DNA from 4 places in the Mesorhizobium sp. J428 genome. Region 4 is predicted to be linked to each of the others. Evidence: predicted binding sites of a transcription regulator. Region 4 holds the regulator's gene; each other region holds the start of a gene.
What was found. The regulator PhoB, encoded in region 4, activates phosphate uptake and scavenging genes when phosphate is short. The targets are predictions, from matches to a motif close to TGTCATNNANCTGTCAT.
Positions count from the first base shown of each region.

Region 1 (7,329 bases), 500 kb from region 4:
CACGGCGCTACGCGACAATCTGACTGCGCCCGGCGTGGTCTGCACGCCGACCAAGGTCCGCACGCAGGCAGAGCAGCTCCGTCGCTTCTTCATGTTCATCGACAACACCGAAGAGACGGTCGATGCCGTCAGCGCGATCGATCCCGGCCTGCTGGACCGCTATGAGGCATGGCTGAAGCGGCATACCCATGCGGGCGCGATCTCCAGGCGCCATCTGCTGGCACGGCCGATCCTGCTTCTGCGCCGCATGGAAGAGGAGAAGCCGGGGACATTGGCTTCCGGTTTGCTGATCCGCCTGACCTATCTGAGCCTGGAACCCTACAAGAACAGCCGGCCCCGTGACGCCTATGGCGACGCGATCGCCGCCAGCATCCGCCGGGCCGCTCGCAAGCAGGTGCTCGACGCCGCACGGCGTATCGCGCTGGAAGGCACATTGCCCTCCGTCCCGGACGGTCTGCATCCGATCGTCGCCGACGCCTATCAGCAGGTGCTGGAAGCGATCGAGCGGGACGGTTGGGCGTATTCGAAGGACCAGATCTTCGACAGGATGCGCCAACGTGCGATCTATCGTGGCGCTCGCCGCCGGACTGATCTGAGCTGTCCGGCAACACATGCACGCTTCTATCTCACCGCCGTCGACATCGTCGGCTTCGCCATCCTCCTGTCGCTGTCGACCGGCCTGGAGATGGAGTGCATCTACGACCTGAAGGCGGATTGCCTCAGGAACCGCGCCAAGGGCTTCGTCGACATCGCTTATTTCAAGCGTCGCGCGCACGGAACCGAGTGGAAGACGCTGCGGATGCGCGATGGCGGCATGACCACGCCGGGAGGTCTCATCCGGCTCGCGATCCGGCTTACCGCCCGCGCCCGCACGCGAACTGGCTCGGATCGCCTGTGGATCTGGGGGTCCCTCACGGGATTGATGCAGGGCATTTCATCAAGGGGCATCATCAGCCGTTACTTTGTTCGCGACCACGGCCTTGTCGATGAGCATGGCGCGCCGCTGCGCCTTGAGCTGTCAAGGCTGCGCAAGACCTACAAGGCGAAGTGGTACGCCAGGACCGGCGGCCAGCTGGAGGATTTCGCGCGGGGGCATACGGTCGAGGTGGCCGCCGATCACTACGCGGATATCCCGGCGCTGCGCCCCGTCCACGAGGCGACCGTCGTGGCCGCCATCGAGGATGCCTTACAGGCGGCGGAACTCGCGGCACCGAGGATCGTCGCTCCGGCAGAAGAGGCCCGTATCCGGACCGAAGGCGATGGGACCGGCCCATCTGCCGCCCCGGTATCGGAGAGCATAGCGACCGTGCTCGACGGCGAGCAGGATGTCTGGCTGGCGGGATGCGCGGGCTTCTACGACAGTCCGTTCGGCAGGCACGGCGAAGCCTGCCCATCACCTTTCTGGGCATGCCTGGAATGCCGCAACGCCGTCATCACCGCCCGCAAGCTGCCGGCGCTGATCGCGTTCGAGACCTTCATGACCGAACAGCGCGAAGCTCTCGCCGAAGCCGATTGGGACGCCAAGTTCGGCCGTGCTTGGCGGCGCATCCGCGAGCAGATATTACCAGCGTTTCCCAAGGCGGTGGTCGCCTCCGCCCGCGCAACCGCGGAATCGGCAAGCGATCTCATCTACCTGCCTGCCGAAGTGGTCGCCACATGACGGCCAGCGTAGAGTTCAGAACGGAGCCCTGGTCGAAGTATCGTCGTGCCGACGAACTGGTGCTCGCCACCCAGACGCTCAGGCCCGATGCCGATCCCGAGCGCCTGTCGCGGTTTGGTGACGACCGCTGGGACCTCCGCCCGGCTATCTTCCGCGAGAACGTCCCGCGGGGGCTGACGTCGGTGGATTTCGGCGTGATCGCCGACCCCCTCCAGCGGCTGACCGCCAAGGAGTTCCTGTGGGCGCGCATGAACGAGGCATCGCCCTTGCCGACGCAACCCCGCATGGCGCCGACCACGGCGCGCACGACGCTGACAGGGATCGCCAGCTTCATGGACTTCGTGGCGCGGGAGTGCGGAAGGTTCTCGATGCACGCGGTCGATCAGCCCCTGCTCGATGCGCACCTTGCCGAACTGAAGAGCAAGCAGGGGCGCACTGCGGAACGCATCACCCATCTGCTAGCCTATCCGATTCTGCTCGATCGCTACGGCCCGTATCTCACCCTCGGCGGCTTCTCCTGCCAGCCGTGGCGCGGCCGACCGGCAGCACAAGTGGCGGGCAGCCCCCGCAAGTCGCTCGCAGTCGAGAACCGGACGCCTCGTATCCCCGAACCCGTCATCGGCGCGCTGCTGCACTGGTCGCTGAAGTATATCGATCTGTTCTCGTCTGATATCTTCGCCGCGCGCGCCGACCTCGAAGCGTTCAGGGCAGCACGTCTCCATAATGCCTCGACCGGCGACTATCTGACCGACAGGCTCGATCTCTACATCGGCCGCCGTTGCGCGGCCGGACGGGGCATTCCGCTGCGCTTGGCGAACAAGGGCGGCTATTCCCAGCCGCCTCCGGACGGGCGGATGAACTTCGAACTGATCGCCCTGCAACTCGGCTGCAAGACCGCACATCTTCTGGAACCTGTGCGACGTAAACGGCTCGATCGCGCCTTCGCGCGCCTCGGCGGCGAATCCGGCGGCATGGACAGCAAGGTTTCGCTCGATCCGGACACCGGGCGACCATGGCGAGATCGGTTCGATCAGGACAGCGTCGCTCGGGAGGAACGGATGCTGCAGGCGGCGGCCTATGTCGTCTGCGCCTATCTCACCGGAATGCGTGACAGCGAGTTGCAGGCCATGCGCGTCGGGTGCTGCACGACAGTTCGCAGCGCCGACGGCCTCGTCGAACGCCATCAGATCAGGAGCACGGTCTACAAGATGCGCGCGCCGACCGGCGAGGAAGCCGAATGGATTACCATCGCACCCGCCGTGCGGGCGGTCGCCGTGGCCGAGAGGCTCAGTGAACGACAGCGCGCAACGCGCGGCATAGAGACGACCTGGCAGAGCCTGTCGATGGCAAGTGCCGCCTCAGCCGAACTGCGTATGGGGATCGGACCGCTCATCAACGATCTTCGCGACCGGATCGATGGCATGGCGGCCGACGGCCAGGCGATCCCGCAGGTCGATGGTGCCTCCTGGTGGTTCACCACACGCCAGTTCCGCCGCACGCTTGCCTGGCATGTCGCCAATCGCCCGTTCGGAACCGTGGCCGGCAAGATCCAGCATAAGCACACATCCATCGCCATGTTCGAGGGATATTCCGGCAGCAGTCCGTCGGGCTTTCGTCAGGAAGTCGAACAGGAACGTGCCCTCGGCCAGCTTGATGATGTGGTCGAGCACTACGAACAGGCTGTGAGGCACAACCTCCCTCCTGCCGGCCCGGCAGCAGCGCGACTGCGCGCCGAGTTCACGAGGATCAGGGACGAACTGGGCGACCTGCCGGGCCGGATTGTCGAGCCTCAAAGGCTTCGCGCCATGCTAGCCCACCTCGGGCGCACACTGCATGTCGGATTGCTGGCGGACTGCTTCTTCGATCCCGACACGGCGCTCTGTCTCGACCAAGACAAGGACGATCTCGATCGCACCATGCCGGCCCTATCGCAGTGCCGCCCCGATCGCTGCCCCAACGCCTGCATCACCCGTCGTCATCTTCCACCATGGCAGGCGTCCATCGCCGAAGCCGGGCGGTTGCTGGAAGACCATCGGCTATCGCCACTTCAGCGCACCGCGCTCACACAGGATATCGAACGTATGCGCCGCCTGATTGCCCCTCTGCTGGAAGGAACCAATGCATGAAGCCGATCAGCAGCATCGCGGTTCAGGCCATCGAGGAGGCGCTCGCCCGTCTCGCGGTGCATCCCGGAAGCGGCAAACTCACCGCGACGCGCCTTGCCGCCGAAGCCGGCGTGTCCCGCGCCACGCTTTACCGCGCGCCCGAACTCCTGTGGCGATTCCGTGAGCCGAACGCCGTCGACCGCGAAGAGCCGCTGACCGCGACGGATCGCATCCGTGAGCTCGAGGCCCTGGTCGCGGTGCTGAGGGGCTGCGAATCCGACGAACTGCGCGAACTCAGGGGGGGCGAATCGCCATATGGCTCAGCACATCCAGGCACTCAGCCTGCTCGTGCAAGACCAACAGCGCAGACTGGTGGCCAAAATCTAATGCTTGGCACCCTAATAAACTACCGCTCAGGGTGGAAAGCGGCTGTTCGTTTTGTCCACCCCAACGAGCAAGGAGCGCCACGACCGGACCTTCGTGCAAACCGCGGCAAACATGAAATCCGACCCGGAGCCGCCATTCACAACACAAGCAGCTACAGCAGGTTTGAACGCGGAAATGAGACTTTTGCGGATGTAACGACCTTGCCGCAATGCAGCATCGTCCGCCTTGCACGCGGCGAAGGGTCACTTCACTGACGGATAGAGTCACAAAACCTTCGCGACCTTGACATCGAAGTGTCATCCACGAGCCCTACTGTATTGCGAAACGCAATGTCTGCGTCATACACATTACAGATGGTGATCCATGAAGGCCAACGATGCCGAGACCGGCCGCAAGTATGTGTTGCGGCTCAGCAATGTCGGTGTGACCTATTCAGGCGGTGTGGTGGCGCTCAGATCGACCACCCTCGATTTCTTCCAGCGCGAGTTCTCCGTTTTGCTCGGCCTGTCGGGTGCGGGGAAATCGACACTTTTGCGCTCCCTGAACCTCCTCGTCAAACCTACTTCCGGCGAGATTGTGTCATCGGATTTCGGTGTCCTTGGCCCGACCGGCGCACTCCGCCAGCACCGGCGCCGAACGGCACTGATTTTCCAGCACCACCAGCTGATCGAGCGACATACGGCCCTCGCCAACGTCCTCACCGGCCGACTCGGCTATCACAATACCTTGCGCAGTTTCTTCCCGCTGCCCCGCGCCGACCTGGAACTGGCTCTCCACTGCCTCGAGCGCGTCGGTCTGGCCGACAAATCCATGACGCGTGTCGATCAGCTCTCTGGCGGCCAGAAGCAGCGTGTCGGAATTGCCCGCGCGCTGGCGCAGCAGCCCACCATCATTCTGGCCGACGAGCCTGTCGCCAGCCTCGATCCCGCCACCTCGGAGAAGGTCCTCGAGCTGCTTCGCCAGGTATGCAAAGAGGACGGCATCACCGCCATCGTGTCACTGCACCAGCTGGAATACGCGCAGCGCTTTGCAGACCGGATCATTGGCCTTGCCAGTGCACATGTTGTGTTTGACGGCGCTACTGATGAGCTCAATGACGACAAGCTCGCTGCGATATACGCCGGGCACCGCCGTGAGCCAATCGCACCCAGCCGGACGAGTAACCCCGCCTACGCACAGCCAACGTTTACGCCTGAGATGGAGATGACCCTATGAACCGCCTGCTGAAATTCGCTGTTGCCGCTGCCTTAGCCCTCGGGTTGACTGCGCCGGTGTTGGCTGCGGATGCCAATCCGGATACGCTGAAGGTGGCACTGCTGCCGGATGAGAATGCGTCCGAGCTGATCAAGCGCAATCAGCCGCTCAAGGAATATCTGGAACGCGAGCTGGGCAAGGAAGTCCAACTGATCGTGACGACGGACTATTCGTCGATGATCGAGGCAATGCGTTTTGGCCGGATCGACTTGGCCTATTTCGGCCCGCTGTCGCCGTGCTTGCCAAGGGCAAAGCCGATATCGAGCCGTTTGCGGCAATGGTCAGCGACGGCAAGCCGACTTACCGCTCTGTCGTCATTGCCAACGTCAATGCCAATGTGAATTCGCTCAGCGACATCAAGGGCAAGAAGGTCGCTTTCGGCGATCGCGCCTCGACATCCAGTCATCTGATCCCGAAGACGATGATGGCGGAAGCCGGTCTTGTGCACGATCGCGACTACCAACAGCATTTCGTCGGCAGCCATGATGCGGTTGCGGTGAATGTCGCCAACGGCAATGCGGAGGTTGGGGGGCTTTCCGAGGTAATCTGGAAAACTCTTCTCGAGAGAAAGCTGGTCGACGCGGGCAAGGTCAAGGTCATCGCCTACAGCAAGGAGTATCCCCAGTATCCATGGACGATGCGCTCCGACCTGACGCCAGAGCTGAAGGACAACATCCGCAGCACTTTCGTGAACCTGAAGGATCCCGAAGTTCTAAAAAACTTCAAGGCCGACGGTTTCGTACCGATCACGGACCAGGATTACGACGTGATCCGCGATATGGGAAAGCTGCTCGGAATCGACTTCGGGGCGATGTGAGGACGTGATGACGATGCGCGCCGCAACCGAAATCAGCACCACAAGCCATTATCTCGACCAGTACGGCCGGGCGTGGATCCGGCAGTCTGCCCAGGTTGCTGCGGTACTCGCTATTGTGCTGGTTGCGTTCTGGTATGTTGGTCTTCTGGATTTCGGGACCCTGGCTGACGGGGTTCCGGCCATCTTGACGCTGGCCCGCGAGGCGATGCCACCGGACTTCACCAACGCGCGCGCATGGCTCAAGCCGCTGGTAGACACTCTGGCGATGAGTATCGCCGGAACGGCAATAGCGGTGCTTCTGTCGTTTCCGCTGGCTTTTCTTGCTGCCAGGAATACGTCGCCGCACCCGGTCGTGTTTCAGATCGCCCGCACCCTGCTGAACGCGCTTCGCTCGGTCCCGGAGCTGATTATGGGCATCATTTTCGTTGCTGCTGTGGGCTTTGGCGCTCTACCCGGCGTTCTGGCATTAGGCCTGCATTCGGTGGGGATGGTCGGCAAGTTCTTTGCGGAAGCAATCGAGCATGTCGATGAGGCGCCAGTAGAAGCCGCGCGGGCCGCAGGCGCAACTCCACTCCAAGTGCTGTTCCACGCCGTCTTGCCGCAGGTGTTGCCGCAGTTCGCCGACGTGTCCATCTATCGCTGGGAATATAACTTCCGCGCTTCCACGGTAATGGGAATGGTTGGCGCGGGCGGCATCGGCCTCGAGCTGATGGGATCGCTTCGCATCATGCTGTACCAGGAAGTCAGCGCCATTTTGTTCATTATCCTGGTGATGGTGACGATCGTCGATGGCCTGAGCGGCTATTTGCGGAAGAAATTCAAGTAAGGACCGGCCATCGTGAAACCGCGCGTCGTCATCACCCACAAAGTGCACCAGGAAACCTTGGATCTCCTCTGTGACCATTGTGAAGTCACTCCCAATCAAACGATGGAAACCCTGCCCCGCGAAGAGATCCGCCGCCGCGTCGGCACGGCGGACGCAATGATGGCCTTCATGCCGGACTGGGTCGACGCCGATTTCCTGGCAGCTTGCCCGCAGATGAAGGTCATCGGCGCGGCCTTGAAGGGCTACGATAACTTCGATGTCGCGGCCTGTACGGCCCGGG
Region 1 is NZ_JAJOMX010000001.1:2,317,460-2,324,788, forward strand. It holds gene LRS09_RS11685 (hypothetical protein) at 1-1,660, shown strand, start outside; gene LRS09_RS11690 (hypothetical protein) at 1,657-3,786, shown strand; gene LRS09_RS11695 (hypothetical protein) at 3,783-4,406, shown strand; gene phnC (phosphonate ABC transporter ATP-binding protein) at 4,516-5,367, shown strand; partial or broken gene phnD (phosphate/phosphite/phosphonate ABC transporter substrate-binding protein) at 5,364-6,223, shown strand; gene phnE (phosphonate ABC transporter, permease protein PhnE) at 6,237-7,049, shown strand; gene LRS09_RS11715 (phosphonate dehydrogenase) at 7,062-7,329, shown strand, end outside.
Region 1: phnC (phosphonate ABC transporter ATP-binding protein) is a predicted target of PhoB. The motif match lies at 4,436-4,452, and genes of this name have one in related genera.

Region 2 (7,329 bases), 2.6 Mb from region 4:
GTTCGGCAGTGCCTTCCTCCAGCACCACCTGTGCGGCGCGCAATACGCGTTCGTCCTCGCCGTCGGCATAGATTACCCGCTTTCTCGTCGCCGTGCGGGCGGCGGCGAAAACCGGCTTCATCACTAGGCCGGAGCGGAACACGAACCGGTTCAGCCGGTCGACATAGGCCTCCATATCAGCGATAGGCCGCGTCGCGACGCCACTGTCCATCGCGGCCTTCGCCACTGCCGGCGCAATGCGCAGGATCAGCCGCGGGTCGAAGGGCGAGGGAATCAGATAGTTAGGTCCGAAGGTCGGCGTCTCGCCCGAATAGGCGCGCGCAGCTACGTCCGACGGCTCCTCGCGGGCGAGGGCGGCGATGGCGCGCACGGCGGCCATCTTCATCTCCTCGTTGATCGCGGTCGCTCCCGCGTCCAGCGCGCCACGGAAGATGTAGGGGAAGCACAGCACGTTGTTGACCTGGTTCGGGAAGTCCGAACGGCCGGTGCAGATCATCGCATCCGGGCGTGCGGCCCGCGCGAGCTCCGGCATGATCTCCGGCGTCGGATTGGCCAGCGCCATGATGAGGGGGCGGTCCGCCATTTCCTTGAGCAGTTCGGGCTTCAGGACCCCCGCGGCCGAGAGGCCCAGGAACACGTCCGCGCCGCCGATCACGTCGGCAAGTGAACGGGCATTGGTGTCCTTGACGTAGGGATCCTTCCAGCGGTCCATCTCATCGACGCGGCCCTTGTAGGCGACGCCGAAACGGTCGGTGACCCAGACGTTCTCGCGGCTGGCGCCGAGGGAAACGAGGAGATTGAGGCAGGCGAGGGCGGCGGCACCGGCGCCCGACGTGACGATCTTGACGTCCGGCAGCGACTTTCCGGCGACTTCCAGGCCGTTCAGGACGGCCGCCGCGACGATGATCGCCGTGCCGTGCTGGTCGTCGTGAAAAACCGGAATTCCCATCCGCGCCTTGAGCTGCTCCTCGACCTCGAAGCATTCCGGTGCCTTGATGTCCTCCAGATTGATGCCGCCGAAAGTCGGCTCCAGCGCCGAGATCGCCTCGACCATGCGCTCGATGCCCGGCGCATCGATCTCGATGTCGAACACGTCGATGCCGGCAAACTTCTTGAAGAGGACGGCCTTGCCCTCCATGACCGGCTTCGACGCCAAGGGGCCGATATTGCCCAGTCCGAGCACGGCAGTGCCGTTCGAGACGACGCCGACGAGGTTGGCCCGGCCGGTGTAGAGCGCGGCCGCTCCCGGATCGTCCTTGATCGCGAGGCAGGGTGCGGCAACGCCCGGCGAATAGGCGAGCGCGAGGTCGCGCTGGTTGCCGAGCGGCTTCGTCGCCTGGATCTCCAGCTTTCCCGCCACCGGATAGCGGTGGAAGAACAGCGCCGCCTCGTCGAGGTCGGACGATCGCGCCTTGTCGGCTTCGCTGGTCATGGCGATTCCCCCTGCTTCATGCGAAACGATTAGCATGGGCGGCAGAGAAGCGAACGCGCGAAAAAGCGAAAGCTGTTTCGCGCCGGCGGTTACCTGGCGATGACCTTCTGCCTCTGCTCTCCGAGACCGGCGATGCCGAGCCGCATCTCGTCGCCGTCCTTGAGGAAGACCGGCGGCTTCATGCCGAGGCCCACGCCGGGCGGAGTGCCGGTCGTGATCACGTCGCCGGGTTCGAGAATCATGAACCGCGAGAGGTAGGAGACGATCTGCCTGACCGTGAAGATCATGGTCGACGTGTTGCCCGTCTGCATGCGCTTGCCGTTGACATCAAGGAACATGTCGAGGTTCTGCGGGTCGGCGATCTCGTCCGGGGTCACGATCCAGGGACCGAGCGGTCCGAAGGTCGGCGCGCTCTTGCCCTTGATCCACTGGCCACCGCGCTCTGCCTGGTACTCGCGCTCCGACACATCGTTGCAGACTGCATAGCCGAAGACATGCTTCAGCGCGTCCTTCTCCTCGACATAATCGCACTCCTTGCCGATCACGATCGCGAGCTCGACCTCCCAGTCGGACTTCATCGAGCCTTTCGGCAGCATCACGTCGTCGTTCGGGCCGGACAGGCAGCTCGGCGCCTTCGAGAACACGATTGGTTCCTTCGGGATCGGCGCTCCCGTTTCGGCGGCGTGGTCGGCATAGTTGAGGCCGATCGCGATGAAATGGCCGATGCGCGACACCGGCGCGCCGATCCATGCGCCCTTGGGCGCGGCAGGCAGGATAGCCGGATCGATGTTCGTGAGGATCGACAGCAGGTCGAGCGAGATCGTCCCGGGCGAATACTCAGTGACGACGGAAGATGCGTCCCTGATGACCCCGTCCTTGTCGAGGATGCCGGGCTTCTCTAGGCCCAACTCGCCGAAACGCAGCAGTTTCATGTGTTTCCCCTCCCGAATTCAGATGTCAGGCGAACGATGCGACAATGCAGGCTCAAAATGCGCTGGGGTAAAGACCGCCGTCAATGCGCAGGTTCTGCCCGGTTATGTAGCCAGCATGCGCCGAGCAGAGGAAGGCGCACGCGTTGCCGAATTCCTCGGGCGTGCCGAGACGGCCGGCGGGAATCTGTTTGTCCTGCTGTGCTGCATAATCCTCGAGCGACATGCCGGCCTTCTCCGCACCGAACCTGGTCGTTACGCGGATGCGGTCGGTGTCAAGCTTACCGGGCAGCAGGTTGTTGATCGTGACATTGCGGCTGGCGACGGTCTTGGCGATGCCGGACATGAAGGAGGTGAGGCCGGCTCGCGCGCCGGACGAGAGGTCGAGCCCCGGGATCGACGTGTAGACCGACAAGGAGGTGATGTTGACGATGCGCCCGAAGCCACGTTCCATCATGCCGTCGATCACGCCCTGCATCAGCTCGATCGGCGTCACCATGTTCTGCGTCACGCCATCGAGAATCGCCTTCCGGTCGAGCTGGCGGAAATTGCGAGGGGGTGGGCCGCCATTGTTGTTCACCAGGATGTCCGGGTCAGGGCAGGCGGCGAGCAGCGTCTTCTGCACCTCCGGCAGCGACACGTCGCCCTCGATCTCCGTCACGCGGACGCCGTAAGTGTCGCGGATGTCCTGCGCCGCCGCGGCCAGCACCGCAGGGTCGCGGCCGTTCAGCACAAGGTCGACACCCGCCTCCGCGAGCGCATCGGCGCAGCCGCGCCCGAGCCCGCGGCTCGACGCGCAGATGATTGCCTTCCGGCCCTTGATCCCCAAATCCATGTCGCAACCTCCTTCAAACCGGCGACAGACCTATCCGTAGCTGCGCCAAACCACAACCGTCACACGTCTGTGATGTGAATCGTGTCAGGGCATTGCGGGAAGGAAAGTCTGGTAATCGCAATGTCCGACGTCGAAACCCGAAGCTTTCGCACCCTGTTCATTTCCGACATCCATCTCGGGTCGAAGCCGGCCAAAGCCGAGTTTCTCATCGATTTCCTGCGCCAGCACCAAGCCGAAACGATCTATCTGGTCGGCGATATCGTCGACGGCTGGCGGCTGCGTCGATCATGGCACTGGCCGCAGTCCCACAACGATGTCGTGCAGAAGCTGCTGCGCCAGGCGCGCAAGGGCGTGAAGGTCATCTACATCGCCGGCAACCACGACGAGTTCCTGCGCTCCTTCCAGGGCGAGCACTTCGGCGGCGTGGTTGTCGCGGACCGCGCAATCCACGAAGGCTGCGACGGCCGGCGATATCTGGTCATCCACGGCGACCAGTTCGACGGCATCGTCCACAACATTCGCTGGCTCGCCTACCTTGGCGACAAGGCTTACGACACGGCGATAGTGGTCAATCGCGTCGTCGCCTTCATTCGCCACAGGTTCGGGCTGTCCTACTGGTCGTTCTCGTCCTGGGCGAAGGTCAAGGTAAAACGCGCAGTGAACTTCATCAGCGCCTTTCAGGACATCGTCGCTGAAGAGGCGCGGCGTCACGAGGTCGACGGCATCATCTGCGGCCACATCCATCATGCCGCGATCGAGACCATCAACGGCGTGCGCTACATCAATACCGGTGACTGGGTGGAAAGCTGCACGGCGGTGGCGGAGCATTTCGACGGACGCTTCGAAATCCTCACCTGGGCCAAGGTCACGCCGGCGCGGCAGGAAGACGAGGCCAAGATCGCGGTACTGAGGCCGGCCGCCGCTGCCTGACCGGCGGCTGGAGCAAAGCTCCTCCGCTGCTGGCGCGCCGTCACATGTAGGCGCGGCACGGAGGACGTGTTACGGCGCATGGGACAGTCGCTCGGACTCCTTCCCGAATGCTCCCGCCTCTTTCTCAAGAACAGCAGATCAAGCCGCGCCGTTTCGAGCTGCGGATGTCCGTTCTTTACGCCTGCCTCTTCCTGCCGAATGGCATCCATCTGCCGTATTTTCCGCTCTGGCTCGAGTATCACCGGTTCACGCCGTCCGAAATCGCGTCGATCATTGCCATTCCGTATTTCGTTCGCATCTTCGCCGGCCCGGTGGTTTCAGCCTGGGCCGACCGAGCGCGTGACCGCGTACCCGTTCTGCTTGCCTGCGCGATCCTCTCCCTGGCCGCATGTGCCGGTTACTTGCTGCCGGCCACCTATCTGGTCGTGCTGGCCGTTTCGATCATTCTGGCCATTGCCTGGGCCCCCCCAGACGCCCTTGTCGGATTCCATCGCGCTGTCCGGAGTCCGCCGCTACGGCGTCAACTATGCGTCGATGCGGGTCTGGGGGTCGATCTCTTTCCTGATCGTCAACATTGTCGGCGGTTACATCCTCGCGGCGGCGGGGGCTGGCGTCGTCCCGTTGCTGATGCTGGCCGGGTTCGTCGCGATAGTCGCCGCCACGTTTATCGTCCCGCGCCTCGGCAAGCCGCGTCTCGCTGCCCCGACCCCGGCGCAGACCATCCCGCAAGCCTCCTTCGCGCTGCGCCAACCCTATTTCGTCCTGATCATCGCCGCTTGGGCCTTGGCGCAGTCGAGCCATGCCTTCGCATATGCCTTTTCATCGATCTATTGGAAGACGCTCGGCATCGATGACGGCACGATCGGGCTCTTCTGGGCATTTTCGGTTCTGGCCGAGGTGGTCATGTTCTTCCTGTGCGACCGGCTTTTTCCGCGTGCGCGCCCCGGCGTACTGCTCGCAGTCGGAACCGGGCTCGGTGTTCTACGCTGGATACTCTTTCCTCTTATCTGGCCGGCGGGCCTGGGCGTCGCCGGCTTCTACGCGGTCCAGGGCATGCACGCCTTCTCGTTCTCGCTCGCCTTCCTCGGTGGACAGAAGATGTTTTCCGAGACTGTTCCGGAGGAGCGCATGGGGGCTGCGCAGGGTGTTGCGTTTTTCCTGATCATGGGCACGCTGGCGCTATTCACTCTGGCGAGCGGCCCGCTCTACGAGGCGTTCGGCGTCGACGGTTTCTATGCGATGGCGCTGGTCTCGGGCATTGGCGCGAGCCTTGCCCTTTGGGCGCTTGCTTATCCCCAGAGCGCCCGTTCAGGCGGGTAGACCAGCGAACCATCATAGCGGAGGCCGGGCTCGCGGTCGCGGGCGAGAAGCAGCGGGCCGTCGAGGTCGACGAACTGCGCGCCCTGCGCGAGCAGGACTGCCGGCGCCATGGCCAGCGACGTGCCGACCATGCAGCCGACCATGATCTGGAAGCCGAGCTTCTGCGCCTCAGCCTTGAGCAGGATCGCTTCGGAAAGGCCGCCAGTCTTGTCGAGTTTGATGTTGATCGCGTCGTAGCGGCTGCGCAACCGGGCGAGGTCCTCGCGGGTGTGCAGGCTCTCGTCGGCGCAAACGGGCATGGGCCGTGCGATATCTGCCAGCATCCCGTCATTGCCGGCGGGCAATGGTTGCTCGATCAGCGAGACGCCGCATTCCGCCGCGATAGACATATGGCGGACAAGATTATCTTCACTCCAGCCCTCATTTGCGTCGAGGATAATTCGGCTCTCGGGCGCGCCGGCCCTCACAGCGCGGATACGCGCCTCGTCGTCGGCGCTGCCGACCTTGACCTTCAGCACGGGCCGCGCTGCCTGCGCCCTGGCCTGCGCGCCCATCTCTTCGGCGTCGCCGAGGGAGAGCGTGTAGGCGGTGGTGAGCGGGGAGGGCGCGTTATCGCCTATTATCGTCCAAGCAGGCACCTGGGTCGCTTTCGCCTCAAGATCCCAGAGTGCGCAGTCGACGGCGTTGCGGGCCGCGCCTGCTGGCAGCAGCTTCGCGAGTTCATCCTTGGATATGCCCGCCTCGATCGCCTCGCGGGCTGATTCGATCTGTAGGATCACGCTATCGATCGTCTCGCCATAGCGCCCGTACGGCACGCATTCTCCGCGCCCGATTTGGTCGCCCTCGCGGATCGCGCAGGTGACCACGAGCGCCTCGGTCTTCGACCCGCGTGAAATCGTGAAGCTGCCGGCGATCGGGAAGGATTCGGCTGTGATCGAAAGGACACGTGACATCGATGCTCCGTCGCCACAGGCGGCGGTCCAAGTGACAGGCCGGCTCAGCCGGGATAAGACGGCATGCATGTTGACCAAAGCTTCCCCGGACGCAAGCGGGGCGCGTTCGAACGCTCCCCGCGTCGATGCGCAGGTCGACGGCGCGCGTCTGGCCTGCAGCCTGTCCGGCGCATGGAACACCCAGACCGTAGCCGGGGTAGACGCCGAAATGCGGGCGCTCGAGACGTCACCGGGCGTGCGGGAAGCCGTGATCGATCTCTCTGCCATATCGGTGATGGACACGGCCGGCGCCTGGTTGGTGAAGCGGCTGTCGACCAGGCTGGAGGCGCAGGGCACCCGCGTCGAGGTGCAGGGCGCCTCTTCTTCGTCGGGCCAACTTCTGGTGGCCGTGAATGACGCCGCGCATCAGGAGATTCCCAAGCCCGTGGCCGGTCGCCCGACAGGCGTCATCGGCCTCCTCGATTCGCTCGGCCGGAACGTCTTCACCTTCCGTGACGATTTCCTGATGAGCATGCACATCCTCGGGGCGACGATCCGCGGCGCGCAGATGAAGCTCGGGCGTGGCCATGCGGTGAATCCGGCCGCGATCGTCAGTCAGATGGATAAGATGGGCATTGGCGCGATCCCGGTCGTGCTTTTGATGTCCTCCATTATCGGCGCGATCATCGCCCAGCAGGGCGCCTTCCAGCTGCGCTATTTCGGCGCCGAGATCTTCGTGGTCGACCTGGTCGGCATCCTTGTCCTGCGCGAGATTGGCGTGCTGCTGACTGCGATCATGATCGCCGGCCGCTCCGGCAGCGCTATTACCGCCGAGATCGGCTCGATGAAGATGCGCGAGGAGATCGACGCGCTGACCGTCATCGGCCTCAATCCGGTCGGCGTGCTGGTTTTTCCGCGGCTGGTGGCGCTGGTGGTGGTCCTGCCCTGCCT
Region 2 is NZ_JAJOMX010000001.1:4,391,927-4,399,255, forward strand. It holds gene LRS09_RS22035 (NADP-dependent malic enzyme) at 1-1,432, opposite strand, end outside; gene LRS09_RS22040 (fumarylacetoacetate hydrolase family protein) at 1,522-2,364, opposite strand; gene LRS09_RS22045 (SDR family oxidoreductase) at 2,417-3,196, opposite strand; gene LRS09_RS22050 (UDP-2,3-diacylglucosamine diphosphatase) at 3,317-4,126, shown strand; partial or broken gene LRS09_RS22055 (MFS transporter) at 4,291-4,527, shown strand; gene LRS09_RS22060 (MFS transporter) at 4,604-5,446, shown strand; gene dgcA (N-acetyl-D-Glu racemase DgcA) at 5,416-6,399, opposite strand; gene LRS09_RS22070 (MlaE family lipid ABC transporter permease subunit) at 6,467-7,329, shown strand, end outside.
Region 2: LRS09_RS22050 (UDP-2,3-diacylglucosamine diphosphatase) is a predicted target of PhoB. The motif match lies at 3,254-3,270, and genes of this name have one in related genera.

Region 3 (7,329 bases), 890 kb from region 4:
CCGCTGCAGGCGATGGAGATGCCCATGCCGCATGACGAACCGGCCTGCGCGGCGGGACTGGCGGACGCGGACGGCAATCCGCGCATCCGGCCGATGCGCGGCGGGATCTATTTCTGAGGGGCCGGATGGCGAGGCCGAAGACCTATTCCGGCGGATGCCTGTGCGGGGCGATCCGCTTCGAGGCGGCTGGCCCGGCGGAAAAGCCTCATTCCTGCTCCTGCTCGATCTGCCGCCGCCACACCGGCGCGCCGACGGCCGTGTGGGTTGAGTTTCCGCGCGAATCCGTCCGCTGGACGGGGCCGGGCGGCGCGCCGGCGCTCTATCGCTCGTCCGATTTTTCCAGCCGCGCCTTCTGCGCGACCTGCGGCAGCTCGATCGGCGCGATCGACGACGCGCCGGTGGTGGCGCTGCTCGTCGGTGCGTTCGACCGGCCGGGCGTGAAGGAATTCGCACCGGCAAGCCATTCCTTCAAAGGCAACCGCCCGCGCTGGTGGCACCCGGATATGGCCTGAGGAGGCCGGAGCTGACGCGAATGTGATCGCGGGTTAACCGGCTGCTATCGCTTTTCAGGCATGCTGTGCGGATGCAAAGCACTGCCGCCGAACGTTCCCGTGTCGCCTGGGTCGACATCGCCAAGGGCATCTGCATCATCATGGTGGTGATGGTGCACGCGACGCTCGGCGTCGAACTCGCCCTCGGCGAGAAGGGCTGGATGCACTACGCGGTCGCATGGGCTCGGCCGTTCCGCATGCCCGACTTCTTCCTGATCTCCGGCCTGTTCCTTGGCCTGGTCATCGACCGGCCGTGGCTGCGCTATCTCGACCGCAAGGTGGTGCACTTCGCCTATTTCTACGTGCTGTGGCTGACGATCCAGTTCGCCTTCAAGGCGCCGGGCATGGCGATGGAGGAGGGCGCGGCCGCCGCGGCCTGGAACTATCTGCTGGCCTTCGTCCAGCCCTTCGGCACGCTGTGGTTCGTCTACCTGCTGCCGATCTTCTTCGTCTTCACCCGGCTGGTGAAGAGCGTTCCGGTCTGGATCGTGCTCGCCTGGGCGGCACTGCTGGAGATCCTGCCGGTCGCCACCGGATCGGTGGTGTTCGACGAGTTCTGCGCCCGCTTCGTCTATTTCTATGCAGGCTATGCGCTGGCCGCCAACGTGTTCCGCATCGCCGACTGGTTCAGGGACAATCCCGGCAGGACGCTGGCGCTGCTGGCGCTGTGGGCGCCGGTGAACGCCTGGTTCGTCTTCACGCCCGCATCGGCGGCCCTCGCGCCCTACCTGCAACCCGACCTCGGCAACACAGGCGCGCAGGGCGGTCTGGCGGAACTGCCTATCTTGTCGCTGCTTCTGGGTTCGGCCGGCCTGCTGGCCGTGGTCGCGGTCTCGACGCTGCTCTCCGGCCGGCGCTGGACCAAATGGCTGCGCTGGCTGGGCGAGCACTCGATCGTCGTCTACCTCGCCTTCTTCCTGCCGATGGCGGTGACGCGCGTCGTGCTGATCAGGACCGGCATCATCCCTGACGTCGGCACGATGTCCGTTCTGGTGATGATCGTGGCGGTGGCGGGACCGGCGGTGCTCTACGGCCTGGTGCAGTGGACCGGCTGGGGCAGGTTCCTGTTCGAGCGGCCGGACTGGGCGCATATCGACACGCCCGCCAAGGTGCGCAGCGCCGCGTGAGGCGGTTCAGGGCCGCGGCGCGAGCGTTGCCTCGATGGTGCTGACCATTCTGTCCACCGCGACCGCCAGCTCGCCGCCATTGTCGATCCGCACGATGTCGTCGCCGGCGAGGCTGATGCCGGGGTCGCGCGCCACCCGCGCGGCGATCGCCTCGCCGCTCTCGCGCCCGCGCCGGGCGATGCGTTCGGCGAGGATGGCGGGGTCGGCGAAGATATGCACCGCCACGACGGTGCGGTAGCGCTGGCGCAGGAGCGGCAGCACCGCGCGCGAGACATTGGCGATTGCGGCGCGGCCATGCCGCACCGCATCGTCCACCTCGGCCGGCAGGCCGTAGCTCAGCCCGTGCGCCGTCCAGCAGAGCGCGAAGGCACCCGCCGCATCGGCCGCGGCGAAGGCTTCGCGGCTCATCGTGTCGTGGTCCTCCGCTGCGCCGTCGGCCGGGCGCGTAACGATGCGGCGGACGAAGAAGGTGCGGTCAGGATCGACGCGGCGGCGCGCCTCGCCGATCAGCGTGTCCTTGCCCGAACCGCTCGGCCCCATGACGGCGATGAAGGCACCGGGCCCGATCGGTCCGGGCCACAGGCTGGGCCTCGACGCGATCGGGGACGCGCTCACGCGAAGCGCCGCTCGCGGCCGGCGCCGACCGGGTGCGACGACCAGACGATGAACGGCCCGCCGGAATCCGGCTCGACGAAGACAGCAAGCGTGTCGACGCTGAGCGGCGCGCCGATGACGTCGCCGAAATGCGCCTCGATCGCCTCGCGCACCCGCGGCACGTCCGACCCGCCGACCCGGCCGGTGAGCGTCATGTGGAAGCGGAAGCAGTCGAGCACATAGGGGTAGCCCCAGCGCTGCAGGTGGTTCAGCTCGCGCGGCGACAGCGCGTCCGGGTTGCGCCGGGCGAGGTCGGTTTCCGACAGCGGCGCGCGGAAGCGGTCGAACTGCTGCACGATGTCGGTCGCGAAGCTCTCCAACGGCAGGCTCCGCTCAGCGGGCACCAGCGCAAAGAAGCCGTCGATCTGCTTCAGCGCGAGGCGGGAGATGAGCGGCGGCGTGGCGGCGGCGGCGAAGGCGTCGACCGCGGCGGCAAGCGCGGGCTCGCTCTCGCCGGGCGCCAGCCGGAACGGCGCCTTCAGCGTCGCATGGAAGCCGTATCGCCGGGCCGACGCGGTGTGATAGGCGACCTCGCCGGCGGACAGCGGCCCAGACGCGATCGGCGCCGACTTCTCGCCGGTGAATGCATCGCGGCCGAGCCAGGTGGCGGCTTTTACCGCCAGCTCGCTCTGTTCGGGCGGACTGTAGTAGATCGCATAACGCATCGCTCTTCCTCGCCTGGGCGGTGGGAATAGGTGATTTCCATGACAGTTTGACGAAGCGGAAGGCCTGCGCGGACATAAATCGGCTAAAAGAAGAAACGCGCGCGCCGGTGCGGCGGACCAACACGGCGAAGTGACTTTTCCGGTCGCGATGTGCGTTGACGCTTCCGTGGCGCGGCGGCACAACCGGGCATCTTTTCCGGGAGATCGCCGTGAAGTTCCTGCTTGCCGCCGCCATGTCTCTGCTCGCCCTGTCGGGCGCGGCGCGCGCGGCCGATCCCGATCCGTCCGACTGGGCCAAGGTACTGGCCGAAGCGAAGGGCGAGACGGTCTACTGGAACGCCTGGGGCGGGGCGGAGAACATCAACGCCTATATCGAGTGGGCCGGCGACGAGGTCGAGAAGCGCTACGGCGTCAAGCTCGTGCACGTGAAGCTGGACGACACCGCCAAGGCAGTCGGCACCGTCGTCGCCGAGAAGGCGGCGGGCAGGAGCGAGGGCGGTGCGGTCGACCTGATCTGGATCAACGGCGAGAACTTCGCTTCGATGAAGCGCGAGGGCCTGCTGATGTCGCCGGGCTGGGCGGAGGAGCTGCCCAACTGGCGCTATGTCGACATCGACAACAAGCCGACCATCCGCACCGACTTCACCATTCCGGTCGAGGGGCTGGAAAGCCCATGGGGGATGGCGAAGCTGGTGTTCTTCCACGACTCGGCCCGCACCGACGCCGCCACGATGCCGAAGTCGGCCGACGGGCTGCTGGAATGGGCCAAGGCCCATCCCGGCCGCTTCACCTATCCGCAGCCGCCCGACTTCGTCGGCTCGTCCTTCCTCAAGCAGGTGCTGGCCGAGAAGATCGCCGACAAGGCCCTGCTGCAGAAGCCGGTGGACGAGGCGAATTTCGCCGAGGTGACCAAGCCGCTGTTCGACTATCTCGATGCGCTGAACCCGTTGCTGTGGCGCTCGGGCAAGGCGTTTCCGCAGAACTATCCGGCGATGAAGCAGCTGCTGGCCGACTACGAGGTCGACATCATCTTCGCCTTCAATCCGTCCGAGGCTTCGAGCGCGGTCGCGTCGGGCGAGCTGCCGGATACGGTGCGCTCGTTCACGTTCCCTAGGGGGACGCTGGCCAACACGCATTTCGTTGCGATCCCGTTCAACGCCAATGCCAAGGCGGGCGCGCTGGTGCTGGCCGATTTCCTGATCTCGCCGGAAGCGCAGGCGCGCAAGCAGGACCCGACGGTGTGGGGTGACCCGACGGTGCTGGCGGTGGACAAGCTGCCGGACGAGGCGAAGGCAGCCTTCGCGGCGCTGGACTTGGGCGTCGCGACACTGAAGCCTGAGGAGCTGGGCCCAGCGCTCGACGAGCCGCATCCGAGCTGGATGGAGCGCATCGAGACGGAGTGGAAGCGGCGCTATGGGGCGGCGAATTGAGAGACGGTAGAAACCGCGTCGCAGTGGTTTCGGCCGTCCACACCCCCTCTGGCCTGCCGGCCATCTCCCCCTCAAGGGGGAGATTGGCAGCTTCAACGGCATCAGCCATTCTCGAATGTAGGCGACAGGCGAAAGCCCTCGCCTCAGCCGATCTCCCCCTTGAGGGGGAGATGGCCGGCAGGCCAGAGGGGGGTATCGGCGCGAACGACCGGCGATCCGAATCGTTCACCTCTGTATCCCGCATCCTGCCATGCTGACTCGCCTCGGCCCGCCGCTGGCGATCCTACTCTTGACCGGGCCGATCCTGGCGGGGCTGGCTGGGACGTTGCTGCCGGCGTTCGGATACCTGCCGGCGCTCGGTGGGGACGTGGTGTCGCTGGAGCCGTTCCGGCAGCTGGTGGCGGAGCCGGGCATTATGCGGTCGGCGCTGCTCAGCCTCGGCACGGGGCTGGCGGCGACGGCGATCTCGGTGCTGGTGGTGGCGCTGTTTCTTGCCGGGTGGACGGGGACAAAAACCTTCGCGCGCGTGCAGCATCTGATCTCGCCGCTGCTGTCGCTGCCGCATGCGGCGGCGGCGTTCGGGCTGGCGTTCCTGATTGCGCCGTCGGGAATGATCGCGCGGCTGGTCTCGCCCGGCCTGACCGGCTGGGAGCAGCCGCCGGACTTGCTGATCGTCAATGATCCGATGGGACTGTCGCTGGTGGCTGGGCTGGCGGTGAAGGAGATCCCGTTCCTGTTCCTTGTGGCGCTCGCGGCACTCCAGCAGGCGAGCCCGGCGCCGCGGGCGGCGCTGGTGGCCTCGCTGGGCTATGGCAGGGTGGCGGGCTTCCTGTTCTCGACCTGGCCGGCGATCTACCGGCAGATCCGCCTCGCGGTCTTCGCGGTGCTCGCCTTCTCGACCTCGGTGGTCGACGTTGCCGCGATCCTCGGGCCGACCAGCCCGGCGCCGCTCGGCGTGCGGATCGTCGGCTGGATGGCCGATCCGGACCTGTCGATGCGCTTCAAGGCGTCGGCGGGCGCCCTGCTGCAACTCGCCGTCACGGCACTGGCGCTGCTGATCTGGACCGTGGTCGAGCGGGTGACGGCGGACATCCGTGACAGGCTGTGCGAGCAGGGCTGGCGCGCCCGGCGCGACGGCGCGCTGCGCTATGGCGGGCTGGGCGCGATGTCGCTGTCGGGGCTGGTGGTCATGGCCGGGCTGGCGACGCTCGGCATCTGGTCGGTCGCCGGCCTGTGGCAGTTTCCCGATGCGCTGCCTAAGGAATGGACCCTGTCGACCTGGATGAAGGTGCTGCCGCGCGTGGGCGGACCGCTGGCGACGACGCTGATCGTGGCGGCCATCGCGACGGCGATCGCTGTCTGGGTGACGATCCTCTGCCTGATGCGGGAGGACCGAACCGGCCGCGCCGCCGGCCGGGGGGCGCTGGCGATCGTCTACCTGCCGCTGATCGTGCCGCAGGCGGCTTTCCTGTTCGGACTGCAATTGCTGTTCCTGCTGGCGGGCTTCAACGCCTCGCTGCCGGCTCTGGTGCTGGCGCATCTCGTCTTCGTCATGCCCTACGTCTTCCTGTCGCTGTCCGATCCGTGGCGCGCCTACGACCGGCGCTACGACGCGGTCGCGGCCGGGCTCGGCAAGGGCCGGCTGCGCACGCTGCTGTCCGTCCGCCTGCCGATCCTCATGCGGCCGATCCTCGTCGCGGCTGCGGTTGGTTTCGCGGTGTCGATCGGACAGTATCTGCCGACGCTGCTGGTTGCCGGCGGGCGGCTGCCGACGATCACGACCGAGGCTGTGGCGCTTGCGTCGGGCGGCAACCGGCGCGTGATCGGCGTCTATGCCTTCCTCCAGATGCTCCTGCCTGTGATCGGCTTCGCGATTGCCACGCTGGTTCCGGCGCTGCTATGGCGGCGCTTCCGCGCGTTGCGATACTGACGGAACCCGATGTCCGAGAAAGGCCTCATGCTGGATCGCGTGACGATCGCGCTCGGCGGGCGCGTGCTCGTTTCGATCACGCATGCCGTGGCGCCGGGCGAGGTGCTGACCGTCATGGGGCCGTCAGGCTCCGGCAAGTCGACGCTGCTCGCCTATGTCGGCGGCTTCCTCGATCCGGCCTTCGAGGCGTCGGGGACCGTGAGCGTGGATGGCATCGACATCACCGGCCTGCCGGCGGAGGAGCGCCATGCCGGCCTGCTGTTCCAGGACGCGTTGCTGTTTCCGCACATGACGGTGGCCGACAACGTCGCCTTCGCGCTGCCGTCTGATGTGAAGGGCAGGGCGCTGCGCCGGACGCGCGCCGAAGAGGCGCTGGGGGATGTCGGGCTGGAAGGGCTGGGCGAGCGCGACCCGGACACGCTGTCGGGTGGGCAGAAGGCGCGTGTGGCGCTGGCGCGCACGCTGCTTTCTTCGCCGCGCATGCTGCTTCTGGACGAGCCGTTCTCGCGCCTCGACGCGGAACTGCGCCAGCAGATGCGCGAGCTGGTGTTCGGCAAGGCGAAGGCGTCCGGCCTGCCGATGATCCTCGTCACGCATGACGAGGCGGACGCGGCGGCTGCCGGCGGCCCGGTCGTGCGGATCGGGGCGTGACGATGCGCGACCTGCCGAAGCTTCCCGTCACCGAGGCGCTGCCCGGTCTGCTCGCGGCCTTGCGCGAGCGTTCGTCGGCCGTGCTGGTCGCACCGCCCGGCGCCGGCAAGACGACGCTGGTGCCGCTGGCCCTGCTGGACGAGCCGTGGCGCGGCGATGGAAAAATCCTGCTTTTGGAGCCGCGCCGCATCGCCGCCCGCGCCGCGGCGCGGCGCATGGCCGAGCTGCTGGGCGAGGAGCCGGGCGGCACGGTCGGCTATGCGATGCGCATGGAGAGCAAGGTCGGGCCGAAGACGCGCATTCTGGTCGTCACCGAGGGCG
Region 3 is NZ_JAJOMX010000001.1:2,704,791-2,712,119, forward strand. It holds gene LRS09_RS13665 (zinc metalloprotease HtpX) at 1-117, shown strand, start outside; gene LRS09_RS13670 (GFA family protein) at 126-512, shown strand; gene LRS09_RS13675 (acyltransferase family protein) at 584-1,678, shown strand; gene phnN (phosphonate metabolism protein/1,5-bisphosphokinase (PRPP-forming) PhnN) at 1,685-2,293, opposite strand; gene LRS09_RS13685 (DUF1045 domain-containing protein) at 2,290-2,997, opposite strand; gene LRS09_RS13690 (ABC transporter substrate-binding protein) at 3,231-4,427, shown strand; gene LRS09_RS13695 (ABC transporter permease) at 4,678-6,357, shown strand; gene LRS09_RS13700 (ATP-binding cassette domain-containing protein) at 6,367-7,008, shown strand; gene hrpB (ATP-dependent helicase HrpB) at 7,011-7,329, shown strand, end outside.
Region 3: LRS09_RS13685 (DUF1045 domain-containing protein) is a predicted target of PhoB. The motif match lies at 3,037-3,053, and genes of this name have one in related genera.

Region 4 (7,329 bases):
CATGTCGGCGTCATCCCCGGCATGGCCGAGTTCATCGCGGAATACACCAATGACGCGGCCTGGGGCCCGGAAGGTTATCTCGCCGACAAGGGTCTGATCCCGCTTCCGGATGCGGATCGCGCCAAGGTCGCCGAAGAGGCGAAGGCGCTGAAGCCGTTCGGCTCCTGATAGGATAATATCCGGCCCGGGCGCGCAATCGCCCGGGCCGTTTCCCTGCCGCATGGCCCGGCCGCGACGCCGAGCGTCGCCTAGCGCCATAGTTTCTCGGGGCACGGATTCATGGTCTTCTATATTCTGGTTCTGCTCGCCGCTGTTGGTGCCGCGGGTTACTTCGCCGGCCGCTCCAGAGCGATCTCAGTCGTCGGTGGCGAAGTGCACAAGCTGCATTCCCTGCCGTCCCAGCATGGAAGCTATGTCGCCCTGTTTGCGGTACTGCCGGCGCTCCTCGCCCTGATCGCCTGGGGGCTGGCGTCGCCCGGCATCGAGACCTCGATCATCAAGTCGCGCTTTGCCGCGGAACTCGCCGGGCAAGGCATCCCGCAGATCGAGGCGTTTATTCGCGACGCAAAGGCGATCGCGTTCGGCGGCCTGGTCGGGTTCACCGATTCGACCAAAGAGGCTGCCGCTGCGACGTATCGGTCGCTTCACAACACCAGCCTCACGATCATCGGGATCGTCTGTGCCCTGCTCGCCGTCGGTGGCTTTCTCTATTCCTATCGGAACATCTCCGCCCGGTTCCGGGCGCGGCACGTGGTCGAGCGGGTCGTGCGGGTGTTTCTCATAGCCTGCTCGGTCGTCGCGGTGCTGACGACGATCGGCATCGTGCTTTCGCTCATCTTCGAGTCGCTGCTGTTCTTCGGCGAGATTCCGTTCTTCAAATTCCTGTTTGGGCTGCATTGGTCGCCCCAGAGCGCCTTCACGGGTGCGGGAACGGCGGCCGGCGAGGTCAACGAGGACATTTTCGGTGCCGTTCCGCTGTTCGTTGGGACGCTGCTGATCACCTTCATCGCGATGCTGGTGGCCGCGCCCGTCGGTCTGATGTCGGCGATCTATCTGTCCGACTATGCGACCAGGAGCATTCGCGCCGTGGCAAAGCCGGTCCTGGAGATCCTCGCGGGCATTCCGACGGTGGTCTACGGCTTCTTTGCGGCGCTGACAGTCGCTCCATTCTTCCGCGATCTCGGCCAGTCGGTCGGCCTCAGCGTGGCGTCGGAATCCGCGCTCGCGGCGGGCGTGGTGATGGGAATCATGATCATTCCCTTCGTTTCGTCTCTTTCCGACGACGTCATCAACGCCGTGCCGCAGTCGCTGCGCGACGGATCGGCGGGGCTGGGCGCCACGAAATCGGAAACCATCCGCAAAGTCGTCCTGCCGGCGGCGCTTCCGGGCATCGTCTCGGCGATGCTGCTTGCCGTCAGCCGGGCCATCGGCGAAACCATGATCGTCGTCATGGCGGCCGGACTGGCTGCCAACCTGACCATCAATCCGCTCGAGGCGGTGACCACGATAACGGTCCAGATCGCAACCCTTCTGGTCGGCGACCAGGAATTCGACAGCGCCAAAACCCGCGCGGCGTTTGCACTCGGACTCGTGCTGTTCTGCGCGACCCTTGCTCTCAACGTCATCGCCCTTCGCGTGGTCAAGAAGTATCGGGAACAGTATGACTGATATCGTCGCCACTCCGCTTTCGCCACGCGGCGCGCCGAGCATCCACACGGATGACGCCGCCAAGGCTCGACTGAAATCACGCTACGGTGCGGAACTGCGCTTCAAATGGCTGGGTGCGGGCGCCGTGGCCCTGGCAGCATTCTTCCTGCTGCTTCTTATCTCGACGATCGTGACGCAGGGGCTCCCGGCGTTTCGCATGAACTATCTTACGCTGCCAATCGATCTCTCGGCGGTTCCGGCCGATCCCGCGGCGCGTACGGGATTTGACTATGCCGGCCCCGTCAACGAAGCGCTCGCCGCCAAGTTTCCGGACGTGACCGGCCGCCAGGAGCGCCGCCTTCTGCGCGGCATCGTCTCCACCGGAGCTGGGGTCATCCTTCGTCAGCAGGTCGAGAAAGATCCCTCGCTTGCCGGCAAGACGGTCGATGTCCAGGTGCCTCTCGACGACTTCGCGGATCTCTATCTAAAGGGGCTTCTCGCCGAGAGCGCCGCTCCGCAACAGCTGCCCGGCGTGACTGTGTCCGGCACGAGCGGCGACGTCGCAGTGACCTTCGCCGACGACACGATCACGCGTCTTGCCCGTGGGGCGGGCGCCATCGAAGCCGAGGGCGGTGTCCTGCGTCTGACCAGCGGTGCCGCGTCGCTCCTGCTGGACGCCGGCGGCGGAACGGTCAAGCTGACAGAAGTCGGCCCGGGCACAGCCAAGGGCATCGTCTACGAAGCACTCGACGCTGCCGTGTCGACCGCATCGCCCGCTGTGCTGCGCACCATCACGACGCCGGAGGCCAGCCGCAAGATCACCGACAGGGAAATCGTGTGGCTCGACCGTCTGAAGGCCGACGGGGCGGTCACCAACACCTGGAACACGATTTTCTTCACGTCGGGCGCCAGCCGCGAGGCGGAGCTCGCCGGCGTGTGGGGCGCGGTCGTCGGCTCGTTCCTGACCTTGATCGTCACGATCGCAGTGGCGTTTCCGATCGGCGTGGCCGCGGCCATCTATCTCGAGGAATTCGCGCCGAAGAACCGGTTCACGAGCCTGATCGAGGTCAACATCAACAATCTCGCGGCGGTGCCGTCGATCGTCTTCGGTCTGCTCGGCCTGGCGGTGTTTCTCAATTTCTTCGGCATGCCGCGATCCGCGCCCGTCGTCGGCGGTCTCGTCCTTGCCCTGATGACCTTGCCGATCATCATCATCGCGGGACGCGCCTCCCTGCGAGCGGTTCCGCCGTCGATCCGGGAAGCGGCGCTGGGAATCGGCGCGTCCAAGGTCCAGATGGTCTTCCACCACGTTCTGCCGCTGGCGATGCCCGGTATCATGACCGGCACGATCCTCGGCATGGCACATGCGCTCGGCGAGACCGCGCCGCTGCTGATGATCGGCATGGTCGCGTTCATCGTCGACATTCCGGGCGGCTTCACCGAGCCGGCCACCATTCTTCCGGTCCAGATCTTCATGTGGGCCGATTTCCCCGAGCCCGCGTTCCAGCAGAAGACGTCGGCGGCGATCATGGTCCTTCTCGGGTTCCTGATCCTCATGAACGCAATCGCCGTGATCCTGCGCAAGCGCTTCGAACGTCGCTGGTGATGGAGTAGAAAGAGATGAACGTATTCAACGAAGCCGCGATCGAACAGAAGCTGAATCCGATGACGCAACAACCTGTCGTAAAGATGCGTGGCAAGCAGGTCACCGTCCACTATGGCGAGAAACAGGCGCTGTTCGGGGTCGACCTCGACGTGCGCGAGAAGCAGGTGACGGCGCTGATCGGTCCTTCGGGCTGCGGCAAGTCGACCTTCCTGCGCTGCCTGAACCGGATGAACGACACGATCGACATCGCCCGCGTCGGCGGCGAGATCACGCTGGACGGCGAGGACATCTACGATCCCAAGATCGACGTCGTGGAACTGCGCGCACGCGTCGGCATGGTGTTCCAGAAGCCGAACCCGTTCCCGAAGTCGATCTACGAAAACGTCGCCTACGGCCCGCGCATCCACGGGCTGACGAAGTCCAAGGCCGAGCTCGACACCGTCGTGGAGTCGAGCCTGAAGAAGGCGGCGCTCTGGAACGAGGTGAAGGACCGCCTGCACGAGCCGGGCACCGGCCTGTCCGGCGGCCAGCAGCAGCGCCTGTGCATCGCGCGCGCCATCGCCGTGTCTCCGGAGGTGATCCTGATGGACGAGCCCTGCTCGGCGCTCGACCCGATCGCGACTGCAAAGGTCGAGGAGCTGATCGACGAACTGAGGCAGAACTACACGATCGTGATCGTGACCCACTCCATGCAGCAGGCGGCCCGCGTGTCGCAGCGCACGGCGATGTTCCACCTCGGTTATCTGGTCGAGGAAGGGGCGACGGACAAGATGTTCACCAGCCCCGACGACAAGCGCACCCAGGACTACATCACCGGCCGCTTCGGCTGACGGCACGATCGAGCCACGAGGACAGAACAATGGGCGAGCATACCGTCACCTCCTTCGACGAGGAACTCGAGCACATCGACCGGCTGATCCGCGACATGGGGGGTCTGGCGGGATCGATGGTCTCGGGCTCCACCCGGGCGCTTCTGACGTCCGACAATGCGCTGGCGCAGCGCGTCGTCTCGGACGACGCGATCATGGACGCCAAGCAGCGCGAGCTGGACGACTCCTCCGTCACGCTGATCGCCAAGCGCCAGCCGATGGCGCAGGACCTGCGCGCCGTGGTCGGCGCGATCCGCATGGCGGCCGATCTCGAACGGGTGGGCGACCTGGCCAAGAACATCGCCAAGCGCGTCGGCGCCGTCGGGCAGACCTCGACCCCGCGCAACCTGTCGCATTCGATCGACACGATGGCCTCGCTGGTTCTCGAGCAGGTCGAGAAGGTGATCAGCCACTACGTGGCCCGCGACACCGAGGCGCTGAAGACGCTGCGGGCCGACGACGAGAAGATCGACATCCAGTATACCGCCGTCTTCCGCGAACTCCTGACGTATATGATGGAGGATCCGCGCAACATCACGGCCTGCACCCATCTCCTGTTCTGCGCCAAGAACCTCGAGCGCATCGGCGACCATGTGACCAACATCGCGGAGAACGCGTATTACGTCATGACGGGAACGCTTCTGCCGGCCAACCGTCCGAAGGTGGACGAGACGGCGGCAATGTCCGCCGCCTGAGGAACAGAACGGAATGATTGCCCCGAAGATCATGGTCGTGGAGGACGAGGAGCCGCTCGGCGTCCTCCTGCGCTACAACCTCGAGGCGGAAGGCTACCAGGTCGAGATCGTCACTCGTGGCGACGAGGCGGAGCTCAGGCTGCAGGAAAACGTGCCCGATCTCCTGGTGCTCGACTGGATGGTGCCCGCCGTCTCCGGCATCGAGCTCTGCCGGCGGCTCAGGATGCGCTCCGAGACCGAGCGTCTGCCCATCATCATGCTGACTGCGCGCGGCGAGGAGAGCGACCGCGTGCGCGGCCTGTCGACCGGCGCCGACGACTATCTGGTCAAGCCGTTCTCGACGCCGGAGTTCATGGCGCGGGTGAGGGCGCTGTTGCGCCGGGCCAAGCCCGAGGTGCTGTCCAGCGTGCTCAAGGTTGGCGACATCGTGCTCGACCGCGAATCCCACCGCGTCTACCGCAAGAAAAACGAGATCCGCCTCGGGCCGACCGAGTTCCGGCTGCTGGAGTTCCTGATGCAGCATCCCGGCCGCGTCTACACGCGCGGCCAGCTGCTCGACAATGTCTGGGGTGACACCAACTACATCGACGAGCGCACCGTCGACGTCCATGTCGGCCGCCTGCGCAAGGCGGTCAACAACGGCCGCCAGACCGACGTCATCCGCACCATCCGCGGCTCGGGCTACGCCATCCGCGAGGATTAGGCGAAGCAGCCGATCTCTCCGGCCGCTTGCCGCGACGGCCGTGTGCGTGCTTCTCTCGCCCGACGGAGGCAAGGGAGGGCTGCGCATGCGCATCGTGCGGACATTGTGGGTCGTTGTGGCGGTCCTGCTTTGCGGCGCGACCATTGCCGCCGCGCAGCAACCCGTCTCCGAGCCGGCACGCTCGCGTCACGCGCTGCTCGTCTGGCACCGCCTCGTGCTGGAGCTCGTCCGCCATACGGCGACCTATTCGCCGCCTGTCGCAAGCCGCGCCTTCGCCTATCTCGGCGTGACCGCCTTCGAGGCGCTTGCGACCGGCTCCGACGGGCTGCATTCGCTCGCAGGCCAGTTGAACGAGCTGACGCCGGTCCCGCCGCGCGAGGCCGGACAGTCCTACGACGGCGCCGTCGTCGTGCAGGCGGCGATGGCGCATGCCGCGGCGGCGCTGTTCGAGAATACCGGCCCGACGGGCCAGCGCGCGATGGCCGCGATGGCGAGGAAGGCGGCCGCCGACGCCGCGCTCGGCGTGCCGGAGGAGGTCGTGCGCCGCAGCGAGGACTATGGCCGCGCGGTGGCGCGCCACATCCTCGCCTGGGCGGCGACGGACGGCGGCGCAACGATCGAGAACATGGGCTTTCCGCTGGACTACAAGCTGACCGAGGGACCGGCGCACTGGGTGCCGACCAACCTCGTCCGCCAGCAGCAGTTTCCGCTCCTGCCCGACTGGGGCAGGACGCGCACCTTCGCCATGCCGGACGGCGCATCCTGCGGGCTGCCGCCGCCGCCGGCCTACAGCGAGGCACCCGGCTCGCAGTTCTACATCGAGGCCAGCGAGGTGCGGGACACGGTCAACGGCCTCACCGACGAGCAGCGGGCGATCGCGCGCTTCTGGTCCGACGATCCGATGCTGTCGCCCACGCCGCCCGGCCACTGGATTTCCATTGCGATCGGCATCCTGGAGAAGGAGGACGCCGATCTCGTCACCAGCGCCGAGACGCTGGTGCGGCTGGGCGTCACGCTGGCGGATGCCTTCATCGGCTGCTGGCATTCCAAGTTCGAATACGACCTCGTCCGCCCGCTCACCTATATCCGTCGCGTCATCGATCCGAAGTGGGAGGCGATCCTCAACACGCCGCCCTTTCCGGAATATCCGAGCGGGCATTCGACCCAGTCCGGGGCGGCCGCGACGGTGCTGACCGACATGTTCGGGCCGGCCTATGCTTTCGAGGACGGCACGCATTCCGATGACGGCCTTCCGGCGCGCCGCTTCGCGAGCTTCTGGGCGGCGGCGGAAGAGGCCGGCATCTCGCGGCTCTATGGCGGGATCCACTTCCGCTCGGCGATCGAGCGCGGGCTCGACCAGGGGCGCTGCGTCGGCGCCTATGCCAACGCGCTCAGGACGAGGAACTGACGCCATGCGCCTGATCCCCGCCCTGCTGGCCGCGCTCCTTGCCATCGGCCCTGCCGCGTCGGAGGCGTTCGAAAGCGCCGTCCCGACATTCACCGACGAGACGGCTTCGGCCGGGATCGACCACGTCTTCACCGGCGAGTGGGAGTTCATGGTCGGCGGCGGCGCGGCCGTATTCGACTGCAACGGCGACCGGATGCCGGACATGCTGCTCGCAGGCGGAGCCGCGCCGGCGACGTTCTACCGCAACACGGGCACGGTCGGCGGCCCGCTCTCCTTCGCTGCGCAGGAGAGCAGCCTGGAACTCGACATGGTGTCGGGCGCCTATCCGCTCGACATCGACGGCGACGGCAATCGGGACCTCGTCCTCCTGCGGGTCGGCGAGAACGTGGTGATGAGAGGAC
Region 4 is NZ_JAJOMX010000001.1:1,814,614-1,821,942, reverse strand. It holds partial or broken gene LRS09_RS09080 (PstS family phosphate ABC transporter substrate-binding protein) at 1-168, shown strand, start outside; gene pstC (phosphate ABC transporter permease subunit PstC) at 280-1,668, shown strand; gene pstA (phosphate ABC transporter permease PstA) at 1,661-3,253, shown strand; gene pstB (phosphate ABC transporter ATP-binding protein PstB) at 3,268-4,083, shown strand; gene phoU (phosphate signaling complex protein PhoU) at 4,113-4,817, shown strand; gene phoB (phosphate regulon transcriptional regulator PhoB) at 4,831-5,520, shown strand; gene LRS09_RS09050 (vanadium-dependent haloperoxidase) at 5,606-6,928, shown strand; gene LRS09_RS09045 (CRTAC1 family protein) at 6,933-7,329, shown strand, end outside.